3 regions of the Roseinatronobacter sp. NSM genome follow, and region 2 is predicted to be linked to each of the others. Evidence: riboswitches for the same ligand, from Rfam matches in the RefSeq annotation. Region 2 holds a riboswitch; each other region holds the start of a gene.
What was found. A riboswitch is a leader RNA that binds a small molecule or an ion and turns the genes downstream of it on or off. The one in region 2 is predicted to bind cobalamin.
Positions count from the first base shown of each region.

Region 1: linked by a shared signal. The riboswitch ahead of bluB (5,6-dimethylbenzimidazole synthase) and the one ahead of ACTZWY_RS01970 (TonB-dependent receptor plug domain-containing protein) in region 2 are both predicted to bind cobalamin.
Region 3: linked by a shared signal. The riboswitch ahead of ACTZWY_RS14835 (LLM class flavin-dependent oxidoreductase) and the one ahead of ACTZWY_RS01970 (TonB-dependent receptor plug domain-containing protein) in region 2 are both predicted to bind cobalamin.

Region 1 covers NZ_JBQTCF010000037.1:15,922-23,302, reverse strand. The annotation lists gene odhB (2-oxoglutarate dehydrogenase complex dihydrolipoyllysine-residue succinyltransferase) at 1-1,011, shown strand, start outside; gene ACTZWY_RS16835 (MAPEG family protein) at 1,083-1,478, shown strand; gene lpdA (dihydrolipoyl dehydrogenase) at 1,558-2,943, shown strand; gene cobD (threonine-phosphate decarboxylase CobD) at 3,038-4,015, opposite strand; gene bluB (5,6-dimethylbenzimidazole synthase) at 4,008-4,748, opposite strand; cobalamin riboswitch at 4,791-4,990, opposite strand; gene cbiB (adenosylcobinamide-phosphate synthase CbiB) at 5,062-6,009, opposite strand; gene ACTZWY_RS16810 (propanediol utilization protein) at 6,006-6,839, opposite strand; gene cobO (cob(I)yrinic acid a,c-diamide adenosyltransferase) at 7,144-7,381, opposite strand, start outside.
Region 2 covers NZ_JBQTCF010000002.1:148,698-156,078, forward strand. The annotation lists gene ACTZWY_RS01955 (ABC transporter ATP-binding protein) at 1-607, opposite strand, end outside; gene ACTZWY_RS01960 (FecCD family ABC transporter permease) at 604-1,608, opposite strand; gene ACTZWY_RS01965 (ABC transporter substrate-binding protein) at 1,595-2,449, opposite strand; gene ACTZWY_RS01970 (TonB-dependent receptor plug domain-containing protein) at 2,400-4,277, opposite strand; cobalamin riboswitch at 4,406-4,615, opposite strand; gene trmB (tRNA (guanine(46)-N(7))-methyltransferase TrmB) at 4,655-5,392, opposite strand; gene ACTZWY_RS01980 (FKBP-type peptidyl-prolyl cis-trans isomerase) at 5,578-6,006, shown strand; gene ACTZWY_RS01985 (calcium-binding protein) at 6,068-7,030, opposite strand; gene rpsO (30S ribosomal protein S15) at 7,352-7,381, shown strand, end outside.
Region 3 covers NZ_JBQTCF010000028.1:39,921-47,301, reverse strand. The annotation lists gene ACTZWY_RS14850 (ABC transporter ATP-binding protein) at 1-173, opposite strand, end outside; gene ACTZWY_RS14845 (FecCD family ABC transporter permease) at 170-1,312, opposite strand; gene ACTZWY_RS14840 (ABC transporter substrate-binding protein) at 1,336-2,313, opposite strand; gene ACTZWY_RS14835 (LLM class flavin-dependent oxidoreductase) at 2,310-3,356, opposite strand; cobalamin riboswitch at 3,489-3,678, opposite strand; gene ACTZWY_RS14830 (hypothetical protein) at 3,734-3,994, opposite strand; gene hisI (phosphoribosyl-AMP cyclohydrolase) at 3,991-4,464, opposite strand; gene ACTZWY_RS14820 (CobW family GTP-binding protein) at 4,554-5,666, shown strand; gene ACTZWY_RS14815 (His/Gly/Thr/Pro-type tRNA ligase C-terminal domain-containing protein) at 5,666-6,055, shown strand; gene ACTZWY_RS14810 (hypothetical protein) at 6,073-6,222, shown strand; gene ACTZWY_RS14805 (hypothetical protein) at 6,249-6,509, shown strand; gene ACTZWY_RS14800 (GTP-binding protein) at 6,443-6,616, shown strand; partial or broken gene ACTZWY_RS14795 (CobW family GTP-binding protein) at 6,589-7,128, shown strand; gene ACTZWY_RS14790 (DUF1826 domain-containing protein) at 7,230-7,381, shown strand, end outside.

The sequences.
Region 1 (7,381 bases), on a different contig from region 2:
ACCGTCGGGGCTGGCGGCAAACTTGCGGTAATTTTCGGTGGCGCCTCCGCCTCTGCTTCGTCCAGCACAGCGGCACCTGCCGCAACCACCAATTCCGGCAGCCGCGATGTGGAAGACGCGCCTTCCGCCAAGAAACTGATGGCGGAAAAGGGGCTGTCCTCTGATCAGGTGACAGGCACAGGCCGTGACGGGCGCATCATGAAAGAAGACGTGCAGAATGCGGCGTCGGCCCCAGCGGCGCGGCCAGCGGCCACACCGGCTGCGCCCACCCCCGCCGCTGCCCAACGGGGGCCGGTTCCTGCCGATGACGCGGCGCGCGAAGAACGTGTCAAGATGACGCGCCTGCGCCAGACCATCGCACGCCGCCTGAAGGACGCGCAGAACACTGCTGCCATGCTGACCACCTATAATGAGGCCGACATGGGCGGCATCATGGAATTGCGCAAGGAATACAAGGACCAATTCGAGAAGAAGCACGGCGTCAAGATGGGCTTCATGTCCTTCTTCGTGAAAGCCTGCTGCCACGCACTGAACGAAGTGCCCGAAGTTAACGCTGAAATCGACGGCACCGATGTGGTCTACAAGAACTATGTCCATATGGGTGTGGCTGTGGGCACGCCCAACGGGCTGGTCGTTCCGGTGCTGCGCGACGCGCATAAGATGGGCTTTGCGGAGATTGAAAAGCGCATTGCCGAAATGGGCAGGCGCGCGCGCGATGGCAAGTTGTCGATGGCCGAAATGCAGGGCGGCAGCTTCACTATTTCCAATGGCGGGGTTTACGGCTCTCTGATGTCTTCGCCCATCCTGAACCCGCCGCAATCGGGTATTCTGGGCATGCACAAGATTCAGGACCGCCCGATGGTTGTTGGCGGCCAGATCGTTGCGCGTCCGATGATGTATCTGGCACTGTCCTATGACCACCGGATTGTTGACGGCAAGGGCGCAGTGACTTTCCTTGTGCGTGTGAAGGAAGCGCTGGAAGATCCGCGCCGTTTGCTGATGGATCTGTAGCTCTGGTCCGGGTCGGGGTGCATGCGGCAGCATGCCCTCGGCCCGCCCTTGAGCACGCGATGGAAGCTTTCATGACCCCCGAACTCACCGCCCTTACCCTCGCTGCGCTTTTGCAAATGGTCCAGTTCGTCCTGTTCGCCATTCCGGCAAATCTGGAACTTGGCACGCGCTATACGGGTGGCAGCCGCGATTTCCCCCCCGAAAAGCCCCTGTCCAAACGCACCGCGCGCCTGCAACGGGCGCTCGACAACCATTTCGAGGGGCTGATCCTTTTTTCCATCGCAGCGGTCGTGATCACCCTGTCGGGCCAATCCTCATCGCTGACATCCGCGCTCGCCTATATCTACCTCGCCGCGCGGGTCCTTTATATTCCCGCCTATGCCTTCGGACTGAACCCGTGGCGGTCGCTGATCTGGGCAGCAGGCCTTCTCGCCACGCTCTGTATGCTGATCGCCGCCCTTGCGTGATGCTTCATTCTGGTAAAAATATCCTCGGGGGTGTGGGGGCGGACAGCCCCCACGTCTTCGTTCAAAAAGGAGAACCCTCATGTCTTATGATCTGATCGTTATCGGTGCTGGCCCCGGTGGCTATGTCTGCGCCATCCGTGCGGCGCAACTTGGCTTGAAGGTCGCCTGTGTGGAAGGGCGCGACACGTTGGGCGGTACCTGCCTGAATGTTGGCTGCATCCCGTCCAAGGCGCTGTTGCATGCCACCCACCAGCTGCACGAGGCCGAGCATAATTTCGACGCCATGGGCCTGACGGGGGCCAAACCCAAGGTCGACTGGAAGAAAATGCTGGGCTATAAATCCGATGTCATCGGGCAAAACACCAAGGGCATTGAGTTCCTGTTCAAGAAGAACAAAGTGGACTGGATCAAGGGCTGGGCGTCGGTTCCTGCTCCGGGCAAGGTGCAGGTGGGCGACACCACCTATGACGCCAAGAAAATCGTTATCGCTTCCGGGTCGCAATCCAGCCCGCTCAACGGCGTGGAGGTGGATGAAAAAACCATCGTCACCTCGACCGGTGCGCTGGAACTGGGCAAAATCCCCAAAAAGCTGGTTGTCATTGGCGCTGGCGTGATCGGGCTGGAAATGGGGTCGGTCTATGCCCGCCTTGGTGCAGACGTGACCGTGGTTGAATATCTTGACCGCATCATCCCCGGCAATGACGGCGAAGTGGCCAAGTCTTTCCAGCGCCTGCTGGTCAAGCAGGGGATCACCTTCATTCTGGGCGCTGCGGTGCAATCGGCCACCGCCACCAAGGGCAAGGCAACGGTTACCTATAAATTGCGCAAAGATGACAGTGAACATACCATTGACGCGGATACAGTGCTTCTGGCCACGGGGCGGCGGCCTTTCGTGGACGGGCTGGGACTGGACGCGCTTGGCGTGAAACTGACCCAACGTGGCCAGATCGCCACCGACAAGCATTATGCCACCAGTGTTGAAGGGGTTTATGCCATCGGCGATGTGATCGAAGGCCCCATGCTGGCCCACAAGGCCGAGGATGAGGGCATGGCCGTAGCCGAAATTCTTGCTGGTCAGGCGGGGCATGTGAATTACGGTGTCATTCCCGGCGTTATCTATACTTGGCCGGAAGTGGCGTCAGTCGGTGAAACCGAAGAAACCCTGAAAGAGGCGGGGCGCGCCTATAAGGTGGGTAAGTTCAGCTTCATGGGCAATGGCCGCGCGAAGGCCAATTTCGCCGGCGACGGGTTTGTGAAAATACTGGCCGACAAGCATACGGACCGCATTCTTGGCGCACATATCATCGGGCCTTATGCGGGCGACCTGATCCATGAGCTTTGCGTGGCCATGGAATTCGGCGCAAGCGCTGAAGATCTGGCGCGCACCTGTCACGCCCACCCCACCTATTCCGAGGCTGTGCGCGAAGCAGCACTTGCCTGCGGGGATGGTGCGATTCACGCCTGAGGGTCCATAGTCCTGCAGGGCGCATCTTGCGCTATGCGGGAACCAATGTGCCCGCGATGTCGTGCATTTGCGCGCAATCGCGGGCATCGGGCACCTAAGCAGATGTCAGCGCGCGTTCAAGCCTGTCCCATTCCGTTTCCGGTCCGGGCAGGCCAAGGCGCAGCCAATGCGCAGAATAGGGAAATATCCGCGACCAGATGCGATGTTTCGCAAGCTGGTCGCGTGCTTCTGTAGCATTGGCCGTGTGATACAAGCGAAACAAATCTGTACCGCCAAGGCAACGCCAGCCCGCCTTGCGCGCCAGATTATCGGCGCGTATGGCATCCGCTGACAGTTGCGCGCGCATGGCATGCGCCCATGGCACATCCCGCAGCGCGTGACACCCCACGGTTATTGCCCCGCCGGATACTGGCCAGGGACCTGCCATCTCCGCAAGCTTCGCGATCATCTGCCCTGACCCGAAGGCAAAGCCAAGCCGCAGCCCCGCCAAGCCGTAGAATTTCCCAAAAGACCGCAGAATCAGCAGGTTGGGCACCCCGCCGCCACAAGAAAGCAGGGACAGCTGCGGCATAACATCGGCAAAGCTTTCATCTACCACCAGAAACCCCACCTTGCCCGCAAGTGCCAGCAGGTCTTCGGGCTGCCAGTACCTGCCATCGGGATTGTTGGGGTTGACCACCACAGCCAGATCCGCGCCTGTCATGTTTTCCGGCGACGCGCTGTCGCTCACATTCCAGCCAGCGGCGCGCAGGCAGGCGGCATGTTCGTTATAGCTGGGCGACAGCACACGGGCATGTCGTCCAGCGGTGGGCAGCGCATGCGGGACAAGTTGAATTGCCGCCTGCGCGCCGCCAAGGGCAAGCCCCGCAAGGCGCGGGTCCGCGCCCCATGCCTGTGCCGCCGCCGCAACAAGCGCATTTTGCGCCTGCCGCGTTGGCAATCCGTGCCAGACCGACGCGGGCAGGGCAGGCACAGGATAGGGGCGACGGTTGATCCCTGTTGACAGGTCAATCCAATCCGCCCCGCCATGGCGCGCGATGGCCGCGTCTATGTTTCCCCCATGATCACGCATCACGTTTGCCGCCTGTGGCCGGGCCGGGGCCAGTGTGTGGCCCAATGTCTGGCAGGCCCGCATTCCCCCAGCCATCCGCAAACACAAGATCATCCAGTTCCAGACGGTCCTGCCACCCCTTCGCCTGCAATTCGGGCATGTCATATAATTGCGTCACATGCCCGATGCACAGATATGCCACAGGCACCACATGTTCGGGCAGGTTCAGGATGGCACGCAAACACGAGTCGTGAAAAATGCTGACCCAGCCCACACCCAACCCTTCTGCGCGTGCCGCCAGCCACAGGTTTTGCACCGCGCAGACTGTGGAATAAATGTCCATATCCGCATTATGCGTGCGCCCCAGAACCACTTTGCCCCCGCGTGTCCGGTCACAGGTGATGCACAGATTGACGGGTGCTGCGGCAATGCCTTCCAGCTTCAGGCTGGAATACAGCGCGCGGCGCTGCGCGGGAAACATGCCAAGGGCTTCGGTATTGGCGCGGTCGAAGGCCGCCTGAACCTGTGCCTTGACCGCTGCGCTGCGAATCACAATGAAATTCCACGGCTGCATGAACCCCACAGACGGCGCATGATGCGCGGCGTTCAATAACCGCAGTACTGTGGCGTCATCCACGGGCCGGTCGGTAAACTGGCTGCGCACATCGCGCCTTGTGAATATCGCGCGGTAAACTGCGGCTTGCTCGGTCCTGGAAAACGGGCCCGCGGGCGCGGGCTGGGTGGGTGGCTGCATGACATCTCCCCTGTCACAGACACGACGCCCGTTGACCAGCGGGACATCCGGTTGCGTCTGGCCGGTCTTCTGACTTGGGTTCATCGGCCACTGCGCCTTCCCAACCCCACAGGGTCAGTGACCTGTTGCAGCGCCATCCACCTTACAGCGTTGGGCACGTTGCGGAATTTCACCGCATTCCCGATTCTCCCCTTCCCTCAGCATGGCCTTTGGGTCAGGACACCAGACCCGCCCTTGGTAACGCGCATTCGCGCAGGGGGAAACCGGTTTTCAATGTGCATGACATGGAAAGGCGCCGGATGTGCGCGCGCCCCTACAGCCAGATCAGCGCCAGCGCGGCCACCAGCGCCGTCATCGCCCCCATCGCGCGCCGATAGAGCGCCAGCCCCCTGCGCAAATCCGCGGCCGAAGGGTCCGGGCAGGCGCCATTTACCCATGGGTCCTGCGTCTGCGCGCCATCATAGATGCGCGGCCCCGACAGCCGCACCCCCAGCGCCCCCGCCATCGCGGCTTCCGGCCATCCCGCATTGGGGGACCGGTGCAGGCGGGCATCGCGCAGCATACAGCCCAGCGCGGCGCGCGGGCGTGCGGACACCAGCGCGAAAAGTGCCCCCGTCATGCGCGCGGGAATCAGGTTTGCAAGGTCGTCAATCCGCGCCGACGCCCAGCCAAAAGCGGCATATCTGGGGCTGCGATGGCCAATCATCGAATCCAGCGTATTGATGGCCTTATAGGCCACAATCCCCGGCACCCCCGCCACGACACCCCAAAAGACCGGGGCCACAATGCCATCAGATGTGTTTTCCGCCAGACTTTCAGCCGCCGCGCGCGCCACGCCCGCCGCGTCCAGATGGGTCGGGTCGCGGCCCACGATCATGGACACCTCATGGCGCGCGCCCGCCAGATCACCAGCCTGCAACGGCACGATGACCGCGTCGACATGATCATGCATCGCGCGCAATGCCACAAACGGCCAGGCCAGCACCCCCCCCAGAAGCGCGCCCCAAACCCCGGGCGGCAGCGCCCCCTGCACCAGCCCGGCCAGCGCCGCGCTGCCACCAATCACCAGCAGCGCCACGCCCGCACCGCGCAGCTTGCGCGCGCGCGCGCTGGCCGACGGTGCGTTCAAAAGCCCCTCCAGCCGCCCGATGGCCGCGCCCATCCATGTGACGGGATGGCCAATCCTGCGATACAGCGCGTCCGGCCATCCCAGCACAGCATCCAGCGCAATCGCCACCAGCATCATCGCAGCGAATGTCATCTCGCGCCCCCCTCAAACTGAATGATGCCCCAATACCCGGCCTTGCGTAAGACATCAGCGGCCTGCGGCGGAATGGTGCCGGGCGCGAAAATAAACCCCCGCGCCGCCCCCGTATGGGCCATGTTCCAGCCCAGCGCCCCCAACCTGTCAGCGACCCTCGCCGAGGGGTCATGCAAAGGGCCGCGCCGCGCAAGGCAGCGCCGCGCGCTTTCGGCCGCAAGGGCTGCAAACCCCGCCAAATGATCCACGCCCCGCCATTGCACCACAAGGTCGGAAATGTCGGGAAAATCATCATCCAAAGCATCGGTCCGGCACGCGCCGCCCCAGAACCCGCCAATCACCTCATGGCGTGGAAGCGCGGGCAAATGCGCGTGGATGGTTCCATCGCGTGACCCCCACAGCACAGTGTCAGGCTCAGCAAACATCAGCGGATCAGAGGCCCCCTCTGCCAGAATACACGCCCGCGCCAGATCCTGCGGTGGCCCGACCCACCCCGAAAACCGCGCCAACCCGATCAGGCTGGCCGTGGATACCCCTGTGCCCAATCCGGCCGCCATACAGGGAACTGCCCGCACCTGAGGGCAAACCTGCAACTGCAATACAGACACGAACCTGTGCATCACATCGGCGGGGTATTGCGCCCAAAGCAAGGCCCAGCTCGGCCCGTCATCGGGTCTGGGGACATGGCGCGACATCACAACACCGGTCTTGTCACAGGCCATCGTGATCAGCACAACCGGACCACGCGGCCCCAGCCTGCCTTGCAGCCACTCCCCGAAATGGCCGTCAACCTTGATCCCGCGACAGATCATGTCGCCTGCGTCCCGCAAGGGCGTTTTCCGCCTTCAAGCTGCGCCTCCGGCGGGGATATTTGGGCCAGATTGAAATGCACCATTTGTTAACCCGTTTCGACGATACTGACCCTGCGGTACAGGGAGGGATCCCGATGACCGTCCAGAGTGAAAGCGCCACGTCTCCCCTGTTTTATCAGCCCGAGGCGTGGCGCCCGCTCGAGAGCGCACAGACTATCGTGCGCAAAGGCTTTCATTCTGGTTCAAATATCCCGGGGGAAACGCGCGCAGCGCGTTGGGGGCTGGCCCCCAAACTTGTTGGGGCTGCGCGCCAATCCCGGCATCAGAACTCGATCCCTTTTTGTGCTTTGATACCTTCGCGGAACGGGTGCTTTACATTGGTCATTTCCGTGACCAGATCCGCCAGCGCGAGCAATTCGGGTTTTGCATTGCGGCCTGTCAGCACCACATGCGTCATCGCGGGTTTTTCATCACGCAAAAAGTTCAGAACCTCATCCAGCGGCAGGTAATCATAGCGCAGCGCGATGTTGATTTCATCCAGCAACACGAACCGGATCGCG
Region 2 (7,381 bases):
GACGGGTGCAGAACCGCGCCGCCAGACCCAGATCATGCATGGACGCAATGACTGTGCGGCCCGCGCGGGCCTCGGCGGTCAGGGTTTGCATCAACGCAATCTGATAGGCGGGGTCCAGTCCGGCGGCAGGTTCATCAACCATCAACACCGGCGTGGCCTGTGCCAACGCACGCGCAATCAGAACCCGCGCCTGTTCGCCACCCGAAAGCTGCGTGGCAATGCGCCCGCGCAACCCCTGCAGACGCATGCGCGCAATGGCGCCGTCAATCGCGGCCTGATCCTGCGGTCCCGGTTTCTGCCCCACCCCCAGATGCGGCAACCGGCCCAGCGCGACCAGCGTTTCCACCTTCACGGGCCAGGCTATTTCGCGCGCCTGCGGCAACCAGGCGACATGCTGCGCACGCGCCGCAAGCGGCATGGCCGCAATCGACGATTGCCCCTTGCTGGCCATAAGCCCCAGCGCACCGCGCAACAATGTTGTTTTGCCCGCGCCATTGGGCCCAAGCAGCCCGACACATTCCCCCGCCCCAACCTGCAGATTGATGTCGCGCAGCACATCGCACGGGCCACGGAACACGCTGAAATTCTGCAAATGCAGCGCGGTCATAAGCCTTGTGCCCTTGTCTTGTAGATCAGGTGCAGGAACAACGGTGCCCCCACAAGCGCGGTCAGCACGCCCAGTTTCAGGTCGCGTGTGGGCAAAATAACCCGCACTGCAATATCGGCCATCAGCACCAGAACCGCCCCCCCCACCGCCGAGGCAGGCAGCAACGCCGACGGGCGCGCGCCCACCAAGGGGCGCAAGACATGCGGCACCACCAACCCCACAAACCCGATGGCCCCTGCCACCGCTGTGGCCGCGCCCACCATGGACGCCACACCCAGCACCAGCATAACCCGCACCCGCACCAGACTTATGCCCATGCTGGCGGCAGCATCTTCGCCCAGGGTCAGCGCATCAAAACTGCGGCCCAGCGCCAGCAGAACACCCGCCCCCGCCGCAATGAAGGGCGCAGCAAGGAGCACATGGGTCATGGACCTGTCGGCAAGTGACCCCATCATCCAGAAAACAATCTCGGACGCGGCAAAAGGGTTGGGCGACAGGTTCAACACCAGCGATGTCAACGCCCCTGCAAGGGCCGACACGGCAATTCCCGCCAGAATCAGGGTGATTGACCCCCCCCTTGGCCCGGCCAGCGCCAGTATCAGCAACACCGCCAGCACCGCGCCCACAAGCGCCGCGAAGGGCAGCGCCAGCACATGCACCGCCGCCAGTCCGGTTTGCAGTGCCAGCACCGCCCCCAGCGCCGCAGACCCCGACACGCCAATCAGGCCGGGTTCGGCCAGCGGGTTGCGCAAATAGCCCTGCATGGCTGCCCCCGCCAAACCCAGCGCCGCCCCCACCAACACCGCCAGCATGGCGCGCGGCAGGCGAATTTCGCGCATCACAAGGGTTTCTGCCAACGCATCGCCGCGCACCAGCGCTGTCAACGCCTGCCACGGTGGCAAACCCGCTGGCCCCACCAACAGCGACAGGGCAAACAGCGCCGCCATCATACACACCAGACTTATGGTCAACCCCCGCCCCACGCCCCTAGCCCCCGTCATGCAGTTGGGCCAGCTGCGCAATGGCCCGCAACACCGCAGGGGTGCCGCAAACCCAATCCGCATCCGACAGGGCCTGCGCGGCGTGCCGGTCGCGCAGCGCCACCATGGCAGGATGGGTCAGCACTTCTTCGGCGCGGGAAGCACCCGGATAGGGCTGGCCGGAAATAACCAGATCCGGCATCAGCATGACAAGACGTTCCAGCGCCAGATGTCCGCCACCGGAAATGCCTTCTTCGGCGGCGATATTGGCAAAACCGGCGGCATTCAGAATATCATGCGCCAGTGAATTCGCGCCAGTGGTGTAGTTGTTTGCATAATGCAGCGCCGCGCGGGGCCGGGTGTCATGCGGGGCGCGCAGCTGCGCCAGTCCCACGCGAAATTCGGAAACCAGCGCCTTGGCGCTGTCTGGCTGGCCCAAGACTGTGCCCACCTGCAAAATGGCATCCGGTATGGCATCAAGGCTGTTGACCACAGGCAAGGTCACCACACTGACCCCCAGCCGCCGCAGCAACGCCACTGTATAAGGCGACGTGAACTGCCCCGCCAGCACCAGATCGGGGTTCAGACGAAACACCTCCTCTGCCTGACCGTGATTGATGGGAAAGGACAGCGCCTGTTCCAGCATCACCGACATGTTGGGATCATGCGATATGCGCGAAATCGACACAAGCTGGCCGGGGCCTGCCAGCATCATGGCCAGTTGGTCCGTGCACAGATTGATAGAGACCACCCGTTCAGGTGGCCCCGCAGCAGCCACCCCTGCCCAAAGGGCAAGGGCAGCGCCTATGGCCCTAAAAGCGCGACGACAAGCCAAGGTAAAATGCCCGGCCAGAGGTGCCATAGCCCGCAACATGTTGGTATTGCGTGTTAAACAGATTATCCACCCTGCCAATCAAATCAACGCGATCCGTCATCTGATAGCGCAGGGACAGGTTCGCGACTGTGTAATCCGGCAGTGGCCCCGTTGTATAATTCGGCAGAAAATCCAGCCTGTCGGCCACATGACGCACAGACACCCGCCCTTGCAGACGGTCCGACAACATCGCATCCAGCCCCAGTTGCACATCATGGCGCGGCACCCGTGACCGGCGCCGTTGGTTTGCCAGGAACGCATCAGTATAGGTGTAATTCGCCGAAAGGGTCAGTGTGTCGGAAACAGGCTGCTCGAATGAAAGTTCAACACCGCGACTGCGCGCCTTGCCGGGGGCATTCACCACAGTGTTGAACGACCCTGCAGCACACGCCATGGCGACAGGATCATACACGCAATACACATCATCAATCAGGTTCTTGGTATCAATCTGGAACAGCGTAAGCGACAACGCACCCCCATTCCCGAAGGACAGGTCTGCGCCAATCTCATAATTCTGGCTGCGCTCCACATCCAGTGCGGCGTTGCCCATAAACGGGAATGGCCCGCCTGTCATCCCGAAGCGCTGTTCCACGGACGGGGCGCGAAACCCCGAGCCCAGCGATGCGCGCAAGGTCACGGCATCCCCAAGGCGGTAGGACGTTGCAAGGCGCAATGTGGGGATGCTGCCGTAGTTCGAATTTCTGTCCATTCTGCCCGAAAGCACGATATCCAGATCATTTGTCGCCGCCCATTCCGACTGCGCGAATATGCCATAGCTGGTTGCCTTCGCACCTGCTGGCACCGTGCGCCCGATGGCATTTTCACGCTGGACATCCGCACCATAGAGCAGGCGCAGCGTATCGGTTATGTCGGTTTGCCCGTTCCACGCCAGCCTGTCGCGCCGACCCGTGAACGAACCGGGCAAACTGTCGCGCAGCTCCCTCTCGACGGAATAATGCGTATATTCCAGCGTCTGGCGTGACCTGTCGGTGGCGTATTCGACAAAAACCCGCCCGCCATATTCCTTGCGGTCCTGCTCATGGGGGGCATCGGCCAACCAGTCATCGAATTCCACAAATGAATCTTGCAAAAAGAATGACGCGCCTGCAGACCAGTTATTGTCAATCTGATAGCGTGCGGAAAAACTTAGCCGTGTTTGCTTGTGGCCGTCGGCTTCCGGTTGCCCGTCTGCTGCGGAAAAACCATCGGCGCGGCTGTGCGACAGACTTAGCGCATAGTCCAGCGCGCCGTGCCGCTGGCGCAAGGTGTATTGTCCAACGACTGTTCCAAAACTGCCCGCCAAAAGGCTGGCAGTTTGCTGGGTTCCCTCGGTTTCCGGGCGAAGCGTGGTAATATTGACAACACCAGCCGCAGCCGAACCGCCATACAGGGCGGATTGCGCGCCACGCAGCACTTCTATGCGTGACACATCGCCCAGTTGAATCGCGCCAAAATCGACCGCACCAGTGGATGAACCGGGGTCATTGATCAACACGCCATCCACATAGACGGACACGAAGCGCGGCTCTATTCCGCGGATGCGCACATCTGCTGTCGTGCCGACCGGGCCAGTTTGCGTGACACTTACGCCCGCCAGCCCCGCCAGCAAATCTGAGACAGACGTAGCGCCGGTGCGGTCAATCTGGTCCCGTGTCAGGACACTGACACTGGACCCGCTGCGCCCCAGTTCCGTGGGGGTCAGGTTCGCCGAAAAGGTGATTTCTTCCAGATTGATGATTTGCTGGGCGGTTGCCGGCAGTCCGATACTGCCAATCAGCGCGGTTGTGGCGAAAAGTCGCCAGAGTGTGTTTTGCATTTTCAACACCTATTGGCCCAATATGGACCGATCCTGTCATGACATGTCTGGCAGGCGCAGGCGCACCGCAGACGGCGAAAGTGTCACCGCTACGGTCAAACCGTTACCCGCAGCGCCACCCGCGCCGGGACAGGGTGATCACTTCGGCAGGTCTCCTGACTTGCGGGTCGCTGTTCTGCCGGGCCTTCCCATGGTGTGACCCACAGTGGCATTTGCCGACATCACTCGCCGCTTACAGTTGCGGGGGCAGTCCCGGATTTGCACCCCTTGGGGAGGCGCGCACCGTGTTCCCTTTTCTCAGGCCCGAAAGGGCCTGAACCGAAGTAGGCTTTCATTAACTTGCGCAAGGGGATTCGACAATGCCGTTTTGCGACCTGTTACCCGTTGGCAGCGTCGCGCACCGCAGTATCGTTGCGCCGGAAAGTCAGGTAATGGGGATTGCGTCCTTCGCGCAGGGCCTTTTGTTCATAGCGCGTGGACACCCAGTCATCCCAGGGGTGCACCCAATCCGCCGGGGCCGGTGTCAGGCAATCAAAACCCGCGGGCGGCACTTCTTCAAGTGTTTGGCGCACATAATCCGGTATGTCGGTTGCCACGCGGAACACCGCGCCCGGTTTCAGCACCCGCGCCAACCCGTCCAGATACCCCGGCGTGACAAAGCGTCGCCTGTGGTGGCGCTGTTTTGGCCATGGGTCCGGATACAACAGAAACGCCCGTTCAAGGCACTGGTCAGGCAATACATCAAACAAATCGCGCACATCCCACGGGTATATGCGCAGGTTTTCAACGCCCGCAGCACGGATTTTGCCCAGCAGCATGGCGACACCGTTGATATAAGGCTCGCATCCTATGATGCCCACATCGGGGTTGTGCGCGCATTGATGCACCAGATGTTCGCCGCCCCCAAAACCCACTTCCAGCCACAGCGGGCGCGCATCCCCGAAAAACACCTGCGGGTTCACAGTTTCGCGGTCGGGGTTGTCCTGCGGGCTGACGCCGGACAGGCGCAGATCGGCAAGATCTTCTTGTATGTAGCGCTGTTGCGCAGGCTTCAGCGTCTTGCCCTTGATCCGGCCATAGAAATTGCGCGTTTTGGGGGAATTGGGGGGTAACATTGGCATAATCCATGGCTTTTGCGCGGCCCGTATGCAGGCGCAGGCCGTCTGGGTCAAGGCGCTTGGGCGTATGGGTTTACAATCAGGGCACAAACCCCCATGTTTGATTCTGCTAGCCCAGAGCAACCGCGCGAGATTGCGCGCCTCTGACAAACCCGCCCCCCCCCCGAACGGAAGGATATCCCATGACGCAAGCCAAAGCGGGCGCAACTGTGCGTATTCACTACACTGGAACCCTGTCAGACGGTTCGGTTTTCGACAGTTCCGAAGGCCGCGATCCGCTGGAATTCCAGCTTGGTGCCGGCGCAATCATTCCGGGCCTTGAGCGCGCGATTGACGGAATGACCGTGGGCGACCAGAAAACTGTCACTATTCCCTGTGCCGAAGCCTATGGTGACTACCAGCCAGAAGCCCGGCAGGACGTGCCACGCGACCAGATTCCCGCCGATATTCCGCTGGACCCCGGCACAATGCTACAAATGCAAACACCTGATGGTCGCGCGATGCCCGTGACCGTGGCCGAAGTGACAGATCAGGCCGTGACGCTGGACGCAAACCACCCGCTGGCCGGCAAGGACCTGACCTTCGCAGTAGAGGTTGTTTCCGTCGCCTGACATTACCGGACTGCAAGCGGGCATGATGTGCAGGTGCCCGCTTGCCTCATGGGCGGCAATATCACTCTGCCGCGATGCCCATTGCCACAGGGTAGACGGGCACCAAAGCAATATCCTGCGCGGTCAGACCCTGGGCATTGCCGACATTTGCAATCAGGTGACCATCCAGCCAGATTTGCGCCGTGTCAGGGTTTGCCGCGTCGAACTGCACTGAGATTTCAGGTGTAGCCAGTCGCGCAGGGTCATAATGCAGCACAACCTGGTCTTCTTGCGGGTCGAAATCAACAATCGTAACGGCAGCATTGCCCTGCAACCAGTCGCCCAGCGCAAAACTGTCCGCGCCATCCCCGCCATGCAGGTAATCGCCCTGACCGGCAATCAGCACATCATCGCCACTGCCCCCGTTCAGGAAGTTGCGTCCGCTGATATCGTGTCCATTCTGGTCAAGCGCCACACCAACCAGCGTGTCATGTCCCGCATCGCCCTGCAGGGTGTTGTTGCCCTGACCGGCGATCAACAGATCATCGCCCGCACCACCAATCAGCGTGTCATTTCCCGCGCCGCCGATCAGCGTGTCATCCCCTTCGCCGCCATTCATATGCGTGGCGCCCTGACCCGCCTGCAACCAGTCATCGCCCGCCAGCCCCACAAGCGTGTCATTTCCCGACCCGCCCACCAGCGTATCCCCCAAAGTGCCGCCTTGCAGCAAGGACGGGATTTCCCCGCCAGTCAGGTGCACAGGGTCTTCGGGGCTGGGGTCAGGGAACGCATCTGAACTGTGAATGCGTTCATCCAGATTGTCGAACAGTCCCGCAACATCCGGTGCCGGAAAGAAATAGGGTTCGTCATCATCCGCCATGCCCGGCGCAGCGAAATCCTGCCCGAAACTGTCCAGCGGGCCATCATCGTGTGATGTATCCGCATACAGCGTCAGGTCCTGGGTCTGCGCCTCCTCGGGGGGGGCGGTGTCGTCATCGGGGGACTCATCTTGCTGGTCGTCAGTCGTGTTCGCCGGTGCAAGCATGCTGTCCGCCGCAACACCTGCCAACAAGGCACCAAATAATCCCATAAACATCAACATGTCACACCACCCCGTATCACACCGGAAAATCCAAATTCACGTCACCCAATGGCGCGACCATCTCATAATTCAGGGGATTCTCACAGTGGCATCGACTGCGCCGGTGACTGAATCTGCAAAATTAGTTAACGCCGTCCCTGCAAAAACAGGCTTTTCCCGGCGCAGGAAATGGTCTATGCGCCGCATCTGTGCCCATGGCACACCGACTGGCCCTGCTGGACGACATCCCGGCCTGCGCCCAAACCCCAGTTACAGGAGAACCCGATGTCGATTACCGTAGAAGACAAGACCCGC
Region 3 (7,381 bases), on a different contig from region 2:
CGCGCGCGATAGATGGTGCGCAGAAGCGTGGACTTGCCCGCGCCATTCGGGCCAAGCAGGCCGACAAAACTGCCCGGCGGAACATCCAGCGATATTTCATGCACAAGGCTCTGCGCGCCGACCCGAACGCAGACGCCCTTGATTTCCAGATGCGCGGGCGGGATCAGACTCATCCGCGCATGTCCTTCGCGGCACGGCGAAGAAGCCAGATGAAGAACGGCCCGCCGACCATTGCAGTGATGATCCCAACGGGCAATTCCAGCGGCGCGATGATCCAGCGCGCAATCAGGTCCGCACTGACCGCGAACCCCGCGCCCAGCAAGGCCACTGCAGGCAGGCCATGGCGGTGATCAGACCCCAGCATCAGGCGTACGATATGAGGCAGGATCAACCCGATAAACCCGATGACTCCGGCCACAGCCACTGTCACGCCTGTCAGCGCGGCGGTCAGCACAAACATCCAGCGGCGAAAATGATCAACATCCAGCCCCAGCGCGGATGCACTTTCATCGCCCGCAAGCAGCAGGTTCAACCTGCGCGCCTGCAAGATCAGCACCCCCAGCCCCAGACACAGCGCCAGAACCGGAATTGGCAGAAGCTTCCATTGCGCGCTGGCGAAACTGCCCAAGGTCCAGAACAACACGCGCGCGGCCAGTTGCGGATCGGGCGACGTCAGCACCAGAAGTGACGTCAGCGCACTGAACACCGCCGATATGGCAACCCCTGCAAGGATCAACCGCGTGGGCGCAATCTGCCCCCCTGTGCGTGCGATCCAGAACACAATCGCCAAGGTCACAAGTCCACCCAGAAAGGCCGAAAAATGCAACGTGAAGACACCAAAACCCACCAGCCCGAACCGCATGGTCATCACAGCACCAACGGCGGCGCCGGACGATACGCCCAGAATACTTGGCCCCGCCAGCGGGTTGCGCACCAAGGCCTGAATCGTCATCCCCGCCACGCCCAGCGTTGCGCCGACCGATGCGGCCAGGATCACGCGCGGCAAGCGGGTTTGCAACACGATCACTTCATGCGCGGCGCGCCAATCGCGGGTGATAAAACCATCACCCAAAACCGCATGGGCCAGAATACGCAGCACAGTTTCGGCGGGCACGGCAACTGATCCCAGCATCAGCCCGCCAAGCGCGGCGCACAGGGCCAACGCACTATAACAGGCCATGACCAACCTGAACCGCGCGGCCCCGCCCGCAGGCCCCCTCGCGCTTGGCACGGAGGAGATCGCCGCGCCCCCGCCATCAGGGGCCCGGCGAAGGATCGCAAGCGCATCCGCGTGGCGCCCAGAATCGGGCACGCCGTGCAATCCGGCCTGTAGTGTCATTGCGCGAACCGGTCCGGATGCAGCAGGCGCGCAAGATCCTCAACCGCGCGGACCGATGACGGCCCAGGTTGCCCGGTGACCGAGCTGATCGGGTGAAAGCGACTTTCGAGCACTGCGGTCACATCTGCAACTGCAGGGAACGTGCCAAGCAGGTCAATGCGCGCCTGCGCAATGTCGGCGCGCGGGTCCGCGACCAGTTGCCCGGCCTCGGTCAGGGAATAGAAGACGACAATGTGATCTGGATTGCGGTCTACGATATCTTCCCATGACACTGTGCCATAGCGGTTTTCGATATCGCCGAAGATATTCTGGCCGCCCGCGCGCGCTACGATGGAATTCAGCATCGTGTTGCCAAGCGCCGCACGCGGGGGGGCATCGCCGCCATTATAAATAAAGACATGGACCGGCTCGGCGCCCTGCAAGGCAGCATCGACAGCATCAAGTCGCGCCTGCAACCCTTCGATCAGCGCCTCGGCCCGGTCCGGCACCCCAAATATGGCGGCGACATCGCGTATTTCGTGCCACAGATCCGGGAACTCGAACCGGCCCAGATTGCACCCTTCGGTTGCGAGGCGGGTTTTGATACCCAGATCGTGCAACTGATCGCGTGTGTGCCAGCGTTCGGCAAATCCGTCTGGATATCCTGCATAGACCCAGTCCGCCTCGACCTCGATCAGTTGTTCGGTTGTGGCAATCAGCGGTGACAGGACAGGAATGGCACCATAGGCATCGGCGTATTCGGGACTGATTTCCAAGTTCCCCATATAGGATGTGCCCGCCATCTGCCCCTCAAGCCCCAGGGCCAGCATGATTTCGGTCGCGTTGTTCGACAATGTGACAGCCCGCTGGGGCGGTGCGTCAAAGACGGTCGTGACCGTGCAGTTGACATCTGCGTGCGGGAAACCGTCAAGGGCCAGCGCGGGCGTGGCCATGGCCATAATGGCCGCAGCCAGAAGGTGGGGTCTGAAACTCATGGGCAGGTGTCCTTTGTGAGGGTGGAAATCGTAAGAACAGGCAGCACCGTTGCTGCGAATAACCGCATCGCATCGCGCGCCTGCGGAACCGGGATCGCGCCATTGGCGCTAAAGAACGCGCGGATGGACCGCGTTTGAAAGCGGTCAGACAGTGCAAGGATCTGGGCCACGCAATCCTCGGGCGTGCCTGCAACGGCAAAGCCCTCCAACATCTGCGCGCGCGTGCGCGGCGCAGGCGGTGCTGTGCCGGACACCTTCGCCCGCTGCGCGCGGGTCACATTCAACCGGTGGGTCAGCGCATCCAGCCTATCCAATGCCGCGCTCCGATCACGGTCGACCAGCACATAGCGCGACAGGGACGACGCTTGCAGCGCGCGCCCATCCTGCTTCTGCCGGGTCAGTGCGGCGACATATGGGGCGAACTGGCGGCTTTCATTGGGTTCCAGCGAATACAGTAAGGGCAATCCCAGACGCGCGGACAGATCAATGCTGTCGCGCGAAACTGCGGCCATATAGATCGGTGGGTGCGGACACTGCACGGGCGGTGGACCGACCGAGACATTGCTGAACGACCAGAACGGGCTGTCGTGGGTGACAACCCCGTCGCCCAATGCCATGCGGATGATATCCAGCGCAGCATCAAAACGGAAGCGTGCCTGATCGGGGTCCAGCCCAAGGGTGCGAAAGGTTTGCGGATTGGTCCCCCGCCCGATGCCAACATCCAGCCGCCCGCCCGATTGCCGGTCAAGCTGCGCAATCTGTTCGGCCAGAAGAAGCGGGTGATACAATGGCAGGACAAGGATCGAAGTTCCGAAGCGCAGCCGTTCCGTTACGGCCAACACTGCCGCCCCCAGAAGCAGAAGCGACGGATGGGCCAGGTTGGCCCGGTCGAAATGAAATTCGTTGAACCAGATGCCACCGAAGCCCAGTGCATCTGCCTCGCGCACAAGTGCCATGATCTGGGCGTGATCGCCTAGCCCGTCACGGGCAAATCCGGCAAGGTCAATGCGGATATGGCGTTGCGCTACATCGGACTGGACCACATCGCACCCCGCATGGCCAATGGCCAGTCCGGGTCCGATCCTCGGGCCGTCAAAGCTGATGTCGCGAATGCATTGTTTGCGCGCGCGCTGTCGTCTGCCATGTCCTGCCTCCGGCCGGGCACCTCGCCGGCGGTTAGGGTTATGCCAACGGCAGGTCTCCTGGCTTACGGCTCGAATGGTTCGTGATCCCTTCCCGGCTTTGCCAGTGGTCTGATCCGAACCTTGCCGCCTACAGTTGCGAGGGCAGCTACAGCTACGGGCAATCCCCGATCCTGTATTCCCTATTAATCCGCTCACGCGGAACCTTGGCAGAGTTTGGTTAGCAAGTGGCGGGCGGTCTGTCCAGTGAGCAAATAAATGGAGCGTGATATCGTACGTCACGCTTTTAGCCCTGCCAAATCGGCTGCTGATACCTCGATAACGGGTCGGTGTATTACAAACACGCGGCGCATCAGGTCGAGCGACAGGATGGTGATCTGGGTGGCCGGGCCGGGGCAAGTCGGGTCACCGCATGTAATTTCGGTCACCGAGATCAGCGTGTGGGGACCGAATGCGCCGATCTCGCGCACCAGCCGCTTGATCCGTTGCACATGCCAGAGCAGCGCGGCCTTTTGTCTGAAATCGCTCGGAAGGCTCATAACTGTGTGGGGTTGGAGGCATCGCCATAAACGGCCACGGGGTCGAATGTTCGGGCCGTTTCGGTAAAGCGCAGCGCGCCGCCGGCATCCGGCCCGACCGGCACGGCGCGGTAGAAACACGACCTGTAGCCGACATGGCAGGATGCGCCGGACCCTGCGACTTCGACGCGCAGCCAGATCGCGTCTTGATCGTCATCGATCCGCGCCTCGATCACGCGCTGGACCAGACCCGAGGTCGCGCCTTTGTGCCACAGGCTCTGGCGCGCGCGGCTGAAGTAGTGTGCCTCGCCCGTCTGCAGGGTCAAGCGCAGGGCGTCGGCGTTCATCCAGCCCAGCATCAGCGCCTCGCCACTTCCCGCATCGGTGGTGATGCAGGGCATCAGCCCATCCTCGCCGAATTTGGGGGCAAGGTTTGACCCTTCCTCGACTTCTTCGACCGAAACGCGGGGGTGGAAGTGGAGTTCGCGCATGTCTGGTCCTTGTTTGATCTCTTGCAACGTAGAATGTTATATTATAACAATCATGCTTAGCCAAGACCCGCAACCCGAAAGACGCCGCCATGATTTCGACCCCGATCCCCGTAACCCTGCTGACCGGCTTTCTGGGTGCGGGCAAGACCACGCTTCTGAATCGCCTGTTGCACGATCCGACTGCGGGCCGGGTGGCAGTTGTCGTCAATGAATTCGGCGATGCGGGGCTGGACCATGACCTGATAGAGGAAGCCGCCGAGGATATCGTGCTGATGCCCGGTGGCTGTGTCTGCTGCTCGATCCGGGGTGATCTGTCCAAGACGCTGCTGTCCCTGCTGGCGCGGGATGAACTGGCCTTTGACCGCGTGGTGATCGAAACCACGGGGTTGGCAGATCCCGGCCCGATCCATCACACGCTGCTGGTCGATCCGGTGCTGGCCCCCAATTATGCGCTGGACGGCACTGTGACGGTGGTCGATGCCGTGCTGGGGGTGGCAACGCTGGACCGCCATGCCGAGGCACAGGCGCAGGTCGCAATGGCCGACCGGATCGTTCTGTCGAAGCGCGATCTGGCGGATGCGGCTGGCTTTGCTGCGCTGGAGGCGCGTCTTGAACGGCTGAACCCCGGCGCGCCGCGTATTTTGGCCGATCAGGGCGTAGTGCCCGCGGGCAGCTTGTGGGGCCTTGGTGCCATGCGCAAACCAATGGCGCCAGATCACGCGCTGGCATGGCTGGCCCAACCTGCGGCGGACCGGCTGGCGGGGCTGTCGGGCATGACCGCGCCAGCGCCCAAGCCTATCGACTTTGGCGCGCCCTCGCACCACGCCACCGATGACCGGATCACCACGGCCTCGATCACGCTAGATGCCCCGATCCCCGCCGAGGTGTTCGATTTCTGGCTCGACACGCTGATTGCGCTGCGCGGGGCGCATATCCTGCGTCTGAAAGGGATCGTGCATATCAGGGACGTCCCGCAACCCTTCGTCTTTCACGGTGTGCAGCATATTTTTGAACCACCCGTCCCGCTGCAAAGCTGGCCAGAGGACGACACCACCAGCCGCGTGGTCATTATCGCACGCGACATGCCGAAATCCGATCTGGACGAAAGCCTGTCGCTGCTGACCCTGCCCAAGCTGCCCGGGGCGGAAGATGCTGCAGGACTGGCGGGCATGACCGTCCACACGCTGGGGCAGCCGTTCTGATGGCGCTCAACCTGTTCAATTCGATGGGCAGGCAGGTCGCGCCGTTTGTACCGCAGGATGCTGGCCATGTGCGGATGTATGTCTGCGGGCCAACGGTATATTCCTATGCCCATATCGGCAATGCGCGGCCCGCGGTGGTATTCGACCTGCTGGCGCGCCGCTTGCGCACAGCCGGGCTGCGCGTCGAGACCGATCTGCGCAACGAGAAGATCGGCTACAAGGTCCGCGACCACGCGCTTGCGAAAGTGCCGGTCCAGATCGCCCTCGGCGCGCGCGAAGCGGACGAGCTTACCGTCACCATCCGCCGCTACGGCGCAACGCAGACCTTGCCCCTGTCCGAGGCCATCACTGCCTTGGTCCGGGATGCCCAACCGCCCGGTCGCATGTGACGAAAGGAGAGTCGTTGATGCGCGTAACCAGCAGAGGCGAAGCGATGCAATCGGATATCCTGCGCGTTTTGCGGAACGCGCGTCAAACCCTGTCGGCCTATGATATTCTCGCCGCACTGCGCGCGCAAAACCCTCAACTCGCCCCACGACCATTTATCGCGGGCTGAAAGCGCTGTGCGCGCGGCGCGCCGTGTTGCGGATTGAATCCCTCAATGCCTTTGCCTTGCGCACAACGCGCGACCCGAATGCGCCTGTGATCCTGTCCATCTGCGACGATTGCCGGTCCTTGCGCGAAAGCGTTGTGCCAGAGGTCTTTACCTCGCTCACGGCCGCTGCCCAGCATTGCGGCATAACACCAAGCCATCATGTCGTGGAAATCCACGGTCAATGCGACGCCTGCGGCACGGCCAAAATCGCCCGAACCCCGAAATCAACACCCATGAGGCATTCGTGAATATTCAAGATACCCGCCTGCCGGTCACTGTGCTTTCCGGCTTTCTTGGCGCGGGCAAAACCACACTTCTGAACCGCGTTCTGATGTGGCCGCCAGTGCCATCCTGAACACGGGCCTGTTCGATTTCGACCGCGCGCAGGAATTTCCGATGTGGGCGAAAGAGCTTTACAGTTTCGCAAATCATACGCCAGAGACCGAAGAATATGGTGTGGCAAGCTTCGTCTACCACGCCCGCGCGCCGTTTCATCCCGCCCGCATCCATGAGGTGCTCAATGGCCCGCTGCCCGGCGTGATCCGCGCAAAGGGGCATTTCTGGATCGCCACAAGGCCGGATTGGGCCGCCGAGTTCAGCCTTGCAGGGGCAATGTCTTCGGTCACGCCTCTGGGCCGCTGGTGGGCCTCTGGCCCCGAAGAGCGGCTGCCACAGCACCCGGTCGCGCAGGCCGAAATCGCCCGCAACTGGGTCGAGCCATGGGGCGACCGGCGGCAGGAGATTGTCTTTATCGGGGTCGATATGGACCGCGAGGCACTCTGTGCGCGGCTGAATGCAGCGCTTGTGAATGCGGGCGATTTCACGCCCGGCGACTGGGCGCAGCTTCCCGACCCGTTTCCGCGCTGGGGGGCAAGACGAAGGATTTTGCCAACACGCAGCCCGAGGGCGTTCAGATCACAGACGCTCTGGATGGGCTGGCCGCAATCCATGAGCCCAATTGCGCGGCCGTGATCTGGGCGCAGCCCGATTGTGTCGCGCTCACCCACTGGCTTGCCGCGCTGCCGCCCGCACACCTGCCAGAGGCCCGCGAAATCCTGCGCCCCGATGCGCTTCGGTCCACACTGGCGCAGATCCTTGCGCCACTGCCCGATAGCCCCGA